Pararhizobium sp. A13: one gene and its partner. The protein of the gene in region 2 interacts with the protein of the main gene of each other region in a pairwise test. Links are inferred from orthologs where the notes say so. Each region holds a gene or a part of one and is shown on either strand. Other genes may lie near its edges.

Region 1 (3,309 bases), 1.8 Mb from region 2 along the record:
TTGCCGATACCGGCATGAACGATACCGGCCTTTTCGACGCGGAACTCGACTGCGCCGCCCTTCGATGCCTTGACAGCACCGGCGACGTCCATCGTAACCGTTCCGACCTTCGGGTTCGGCATCATGCCGCGCGGGCCGAGTACCTTACCGAGACGGCCAACGAGCGGCATCATGTCCGGGGTCGCGATGCAGCGATCGAAGTCGATCTTGCCGCCCTGAACGATTTCGACAAGGTCTTCTGCGCCAACGACATCAGCGCCAGCAGCCTTGGCTTCATCAGCCTTGGCGCCACGGGCGAAAACGGCGACGCGAACGTCACGGCCGGTGCCGTTCGGCAGGTTGACGACGCCACGGACCATCTGGTCGGCGTGACGCGGATCGACACCGAGGTTCATCGCAACTTCGATGGTTTCGTCGAACTTGGCGATGGCACGGGCCTTCACCAGGGAAATTGCTTCCGGCAGGGCCACGAGCTTTGTCGGGTCGATGCCTTCGCGGGTCTTCTGTACGCGCTTTGCAAGCTTTGCCATGATCTTAGCCCACCACTTCCAGACCCATGGCGCGGGCCGAGCCCTCGATCATGGTCATTGCGCCTTCGATATCGGCTGCGTTCAGGTCCTTCATCTTGGCTTCGGCGATCGACTTGATCTGAGCCTTGGTGAGCTTGCCTGCGGTCGCACCCTTGCCCGGCGTCTTCGAGCCGGACTGGATCTTTGCTTCCTTCTTCAGGAAGTAGCTGACCGGCGGCTGCTTCATGACGAAGGTGAAGGACTTGTCCTGGTAGTAGGTGATGACGACCGGGATCGGCATGCCCTTTTCCATTTCCTGCGTAGCCGCGTTGAACGACTTGCAGAATTCCATGATGTTAATGCCACGCTGACCAAGCGCCGGGCCGATCGGCGGGGACGGGTTTGCCGATCCTGCCTTGACCTGAAGCTTGAGCTGGCCTGCAACTTTCTTAGCCATTTCTCTCTGCCTTTTGGTTTTTCCTGCCTCACCGCCCGTCAGATGACGAACTGGACCAGGAAACGTTCCGACCGGTTTCCCGGCCCTTCATGCCATCCCTCGTCAAAGGGAGTGGCGGCTGCGGTTGCGTGGTGCGGAGCGCCGGTCCGGCTAAGACCGGTTTCCTTCCACGCGGATTGCGGGTCACCCCGCCTTTACCGGATACGAATATCCGGAAAACAAAAGAATGCCGCGCAGCCGGTTATCCCAGCGCTGCGGCAATCAGAAATCAGACTTTCTCGACCTGAGCGTATTCAAGGTCTACCGGCGTCGCACGGCCAAAGATCGAAACCTCGACCTTGAGGCGCGAACGCTCTTCGTCCACGTCCTGCACGATGCCGTTGAACGAGGCAAACGGACCGTCGGAGACGCGAACCTGCTCACCGATCTCGAACGAGATCGAAGGCTTCGGACGATCGACACCGTCCTGAACCTGACCGAGAATGCGCTCGGCCTCGAAATCCGGAATCGGAACCGGCTTGTTGTCGGATCCGAGGAAGCCGGTCACCTTCGGCGTATTCTTGATGAGGTGATAGGCCTCATCCGTCAGATTGGCACGCACGAGCACGTAGCCGGGAAAAAACTTGCGCTCGGCATCGACCTTGCGGCCACGACGAACCTCAACGACCTTTTCGGTCGGGACGAGAATCTTTTCAAACAGATGGCTGAGACCCTTCTGCTTGGCCTTCTCCTCGATCGATTCCGCAACCTTCTTCTCGAAATTCGAGTAGGCGTGAACGATGTACCAACGCGCTGCCATATTCATCCCCACCCGTTCAGATACCAGCATTCAGGACGAGGCCGATCAGCCAGCCCATCAGTTGGTCCGCAGCAAAAAAGAAGAGTGCCGCAAAGAAGACCATGACGAACACCATCAGCGTCGAGATCGTCGTCTCGCGCCGGGAAGGCCATGTCACTTTCGACGTCTCGGAGCGCACTTGCTGCAGAAACGTAAATGGATTTGTTTTGGATGCCATTGAATGCTCACGCCTTAACGGCCCGTAAAGCTGACGATCAGCCCCACGCGCCGCGTGTCTGTTTGAACCCTACATAAAGACCGATTCTATAAATCACAAGAGGTCAACGGTCTTTTTGCGAAATTAGCCGGAAAAAGGCAAGCCCTTTTCCTGTATGTGCTGCCATCTGTATGTGCTGCCATGCCGCCGCTGCATATGTTGCGCTGGTCCGAATGGCAGGGGCAGCAGGGCTCGAACCTGCGACCTGCGGTTTTGGAGACCGCCGCTCTACCAACTGAGCTATACCCCTAGACCGCAGCGCCGATGCCTTAAAGGCTGTGTGCCGCGGTAAGTCTGCGGCTTATTATTCAGTTTGCCCGGCGATGACAAGCGTCTTTACCGGAAAAAGAGAAAGAATTCGGTGATATCCGGCTTTCTTTTTTACCGAGCAAATGAGCCTCGCTCACCTGCTGACATATTTCCGCCAGTCATGCTCTTCCTTGAACCCGAGCACCTCGCGAATCTTCCGGTTCGACAAGAGCCCCTCGAATTCGCCGATCTCCCGCGTGAACGGTACGTTGGGGAAATAGCGGGCTGCAAGCTCGCGCGACGGCGTATCGGCCGAGACCGTGTCGTTCGCCGCGTTGAAGACCTCGAAGCCAAGACCGTCCTTCTCGATGCAGAGCTTGACGATCTGGCCGAGATCGCGCGCGTCGATATAGCTCCAGGCGATGCGCTTGCGGATCTCCGGATTGGCGAAATAGGCCGGGAATCGCTCATATTCATGCGGCTCGATCACATTGCCGATGCGCAGCGCATAGATATCGAAGCCGGAACGCTCGGCAAAGGCGCGCGCCGTCTTCTCGTTGACCACCTTCGACAGGCCGTAGCTGTCCATCGGATTGACGTCGTAGTCCTCTTCCAGCGGAAACTGATGGAAGTCGCGGTGGCCTTCGGCAAAGCAGACGCCATAGGTGGTTTCGCTTGACGCGACGATGATCTTGCGGATGCCGAACTTCACCGCCGCCTCGATGACATTGTAGGTGCCCATCGTGTTGATGCGGAAGGTCTCGTTGTCCGGCTTGATCAGGATGCGCGGTACGGCGGCGAAATGAACAACGGCGTCAAACGGCTGCGGCCCCTGCCCGTGTTCAAGATCCGGAAAGTCCCGGTGCATCGACATGACGTTGAACATCTGACCGCTGTCAGTGATGTCGGCGATGAGGTTGGTGACACCGGGGCTATCGAGCGGCACGAGATCGACATTGTGAACCTCATAGCCGGCCTCGACCAGATATGGCACGGCATGCCGCCCCGCCTTGCCCGCACCGCCGGTGAACAGAATCCG
Region 2 (3,317 bases):
CCGCCGGCCCGATGCAAAGATCATCGCCTTTGCAAAGGGTGCCGGTATTCTCCTCAAGGATTACCGGCAAGGAACGGATGCGGATGCGATCGGTCTCGACTGGTCGGTTCCGCTTTCCTTTGCGGCCGAGCTTCAGAAGGATGGTCCGGTACAGGGCAATCTCGACCCGATGCGGGTTGTTGCCGGCGGCCAGGCCTTGGATGAAGGTATCGACGCGATTCTTGAAGTCCTGGGCAACGGCCCACTGATCTTCAATCTCGGACATGGCATTACGCCGCAGGCCGATCCGGAAAACGTCTCCCGTCTCGTCTCTCGGGTGCGCGGAGCAAGGCGATGACCGAACGCCAGACCGACGCCCGCCCGGGGAACAAGGCGCGGGCGCGCGCCTTCATCGCCATCGCCCTGTTCCTGGGACTGCTCGCCGTGTTATTCCTCTGGCAGCCCGACAATCTCTATCTTTGGATCAAGGCGCTGCACCTCATTGCGGTGATGTCCTGGATGGCGGCGCTGCTCTACATGCCGCGGCTGTTCATTTATCACACCGATGCGGCGCCGGGTTCGCAACAGTCCGAAACCTTCAAGATGATGGAGCAGCGGCTGTTGAAGGTCATCATGAACCCGGCAATGATGATCACCTGGGTGCTCGGGCTTTATCTCGCCTGGAGCATCTATGGATTTCAGGGCGGGTGGCTGCATGCCAAGCTGCTGCTTGTCGTTATCCTAACCGGCGTCCATGTCCTGTTCAGCCGCGCGGTGCGCGCTTTTGCGCGGGATGAAAATACCCGCAGCGCCCGGTACTGGCGGCTGATGAACGAAGCGCCGACCCTTTTGATGATCCTCATCGTCATCATGGCGGTGGTGAAACCTTTTTGATTCATGAGCGTTGAAGAGGAAACGTCCGGTAATTTCTCCAGACCCCTTGCGGCGCATCGAGTGAATCGCTATTTTCCCGCCACCTCCTCTTTCGTGGCATATGTAAACGTTACGAGTCTGCCCCTTCCCGCTGCAGCTCCCCTTACATCCGACACGCCGATTTTCCTTTCGAATTCCAAGTGTGGTCCCCTTCATGGCTGAAATGAAGCTACAAGAACTAAAAAACAAAACTGCGACGGACCTTCTGGCCTTTGCTGAATCTCTCGAGGTTGAAAACGCCAGCGTCATGCGCAAGCAGGAACTGATGTTCGCGATCTTGAAAATGCTTGCGAGCCAAGAGATCGAGATCATCGGCGAAGGCGTCGTCGAAGTACTGCAGGACGGCTTCGGCTTCCTGCGTTCGGCCAATGCCAACTATCTGCCGGGTCCGGACGACATCTACATCTCGCCCTCGCAGATCCGCCGCTTCTCGCTAAAGACCGGCGATACGGTCGAGGGTCCGATCCGTGGACCGAAGGAAGGCGAACGCTATTTCGCGCTGCTCAAGGTCAATACGATCAATTTCGAGGATCCGGAAAAAATCCGGCACAAGGTTCATTTTGACAATCTGACGCCGCTCTATCCGAACGAGCGCTTCAAGATGGAACTTGAGGTTCCGACCTCGAAGGACCTTTCCGCCCGCGTCATCGACCTGATCGCGCCGCTCGGCAAGGGCCAGCGCGGCCTGATCGTCGCGCCGCCGCGCACCGGTAAAACGGTCCTGTTGCAGAACATCGCCCATTCGATCACTGCCAATCATCCGGAATGCTACCTCATCGTTCTTCTGATCGACGAGCGGCCGGAAGAAGTGACGGACATGCAGCGTTCGGTGAAGGGCGAAGTCGTGTCCTCTACCTTCGACGAGCCGGCAACGCGCCACGTTCAGGTGGCCGAGATGGTCATCGAAAAGGCCAAGCGGCTTGTCGAACACGGTCGCGACGTCGTCATCCTGCTCGATTCGATCACCCGCCTCGGCCGCGCCTACAACACCGTCGTGCCGTCATCCGGCAAGGTGCTGACCGGTGGTGTCGACGCCAACGCTCTGCAGCGGCCGAAGCGCTTTTTCGGTGCCGCCCGTAACATCGAGGAAGGCGGCTCGCTAACGATCATTGCGACGGCCCTGATCGATACCGGCAGCCGTATGGACGAAGTCATCTTCGAAGAGTTCAAGGGTACCGGAAACTCGGAAATCGTGCTGGATCGCAAGGTCGCCGACAAGCGCATCTTCCCGTCTATGGACATCCTCAAATCCGGTACGCGCAAGGAAGACCTTCTCGTGCCGCGCCAGGACCTGCAGAAGATCTTCGTGCTTCGCCGTATCCTTGCACCGATGGGCACCACGGATGCGATCGAGTTCCTGATCGACAAGCTGAAGCAGACCAAGACCAATGGCGATTTCTTTGATTCGATGAACACCTGATCGAATCGGTGAATTTCGGGACAAAGCCCAGGCTCGGCCTGGGCTTTCGTGTTTTCAGGCCATCTATAGCTTAGCCGGATTCCTTCGCCGGAGTCACGGCAGCAAGGCGCGCGGTGAAGCGCTATACGGCGTATAATCACACTTGTTATCAGGTCCGAACGAGGATGTTCCGGCGGTGAACCATCAACACGATCAGAGAGTGGCAGACACGATCTATGCCTTGTCATCCGGCGGTTTGCCGTCCGGCGTCGCCGTCATTCGCATCAGCGGTCCACAGACGAGACCGGCGCTGGAACGGCTGTGTGGATCGGCACCTCCGCCAAGACACGCGACGCTTCGGTCGATTCGGAATCGAAACAATGACGTCCTGGACCAAGGCCTGGTGCTCTATTTCTCCGCGCCCGCTTCTTTCACGGGAGAGGACTGCGCGGAGCTCCAGGTTCATGGCGGGCGTGCGGTGGTTGATGCCATCCTGAGCGAACTCTCCGTTGTTCCCGGACTGAAACATGCGGAGGCCGGCGAGTTTTCGCGGCGCGCTTTTCACAATGGCAAGCTCGATCTCGTGGAGATCGAAGGCCTCGCTGATCTGATTGCTGCGGAAACCGAGATGCAGCGGCGCCTGGCACAGGAACATTCGAGCGGACATCTCTCGGCGCTTTATCAGGGCTGGGCCCAGCGGCTTATTCATGCAAGGGCAATGATCGAAGCCGAGCTCGATTTCGCCGATGAGGATGACATTCCGGGTTCGGTGGCAGCATCCATCTGGGGCGATATGCGGGCCTTGCGTACTGCGATTGGTGCGCATCTGGCAGGCGCCGGAACGGCGGAAATCATCCGCGACGGGCTGAAAATCGTCATTGCCGGCGAACCGAACGCCGGCAAGTCGAGCCTGCTCAACTACCTCGCCCGCCGGGATGTTGCGATCGTCACCGATATAGCCGGGACCACAAGAGACGTGCTGTCTATCGACCTTTCATTAGCCGGA

What was found.
Region 1: the proteins of rho (region 2) and nusG interact in binary tests that used the Escherichia coli proteins (3 or more experiments, as listed by UniProt). The link is inferred for Pararhizobium sp. A13 from one-to-one orthologs.

What each region holds. Positions count from the first base shown.
Region 1 is NZ_CP149510.1:2,762,381-2,765,689, reverse strand. What follows is about bases 1-2,991. They hold nusG (transcription termination/antitermination protein NusG), read right to left. Parts: upstream 1,766-2,991; coding sequence 1,235-1,765; downstream 1-1,234. Other genes in these bases: WI754_RS13585 (NAD(P)-dependent oxidoreductase), read right to left, coding at 2,425-2,991; secE (preprotein translocase subunit SecE), read right to left, coding at 1,782-1,982; rplK (50S ribosomal protein L11), read right to left, coding at 535-966; rplA (50S ribosomal protein L1), read right to left, coding at 1-530. Outside these bases: more of WI754_RS13585, read right to left, coding at 2,992-3,309. UniProt on the Escherichia coli protein: Part of the processive rRNA transcription and antitermination complex (rrnTAC). The complex forms an RNA-chaperone ring around the RNA exit tunnel of RNA polymerase (RNAP).
Region 2 is NZ_CP149510.1:973,632-976,948, reverse strand. What follows is about bases 201-3,199. They hold rho (transcription termination factor Rho), read left to right. Parts: upstream 201-1,066; coding sequence 1,067-2,332; downstream 2,333-3,199. Other genes in these bases: mnmE (tRNA uridine-5-carboxymethylaminomethyl(34) synthesis GTPase MnmE), read left to right, coding at 2,532-3,199; hemJ (protoporphyrinogen oxidase HemJ), read left to right, coding at 334-873; hemE (uroporphyrinogen decarboxylase), read left to right, coding at 201-337. Outside these bases: more of hemE, read left to right, coding at 1-200; more of mnmE, read left to right, coding at 3,200-3,317. UniProt on the Escherichia coli protein: Facilitates transcription termination by a mechanism that involves Rho binding to the nascent RNA, activation of Rho's RNA-dependent ATPase activity, and release of the mRNA from the DNA template.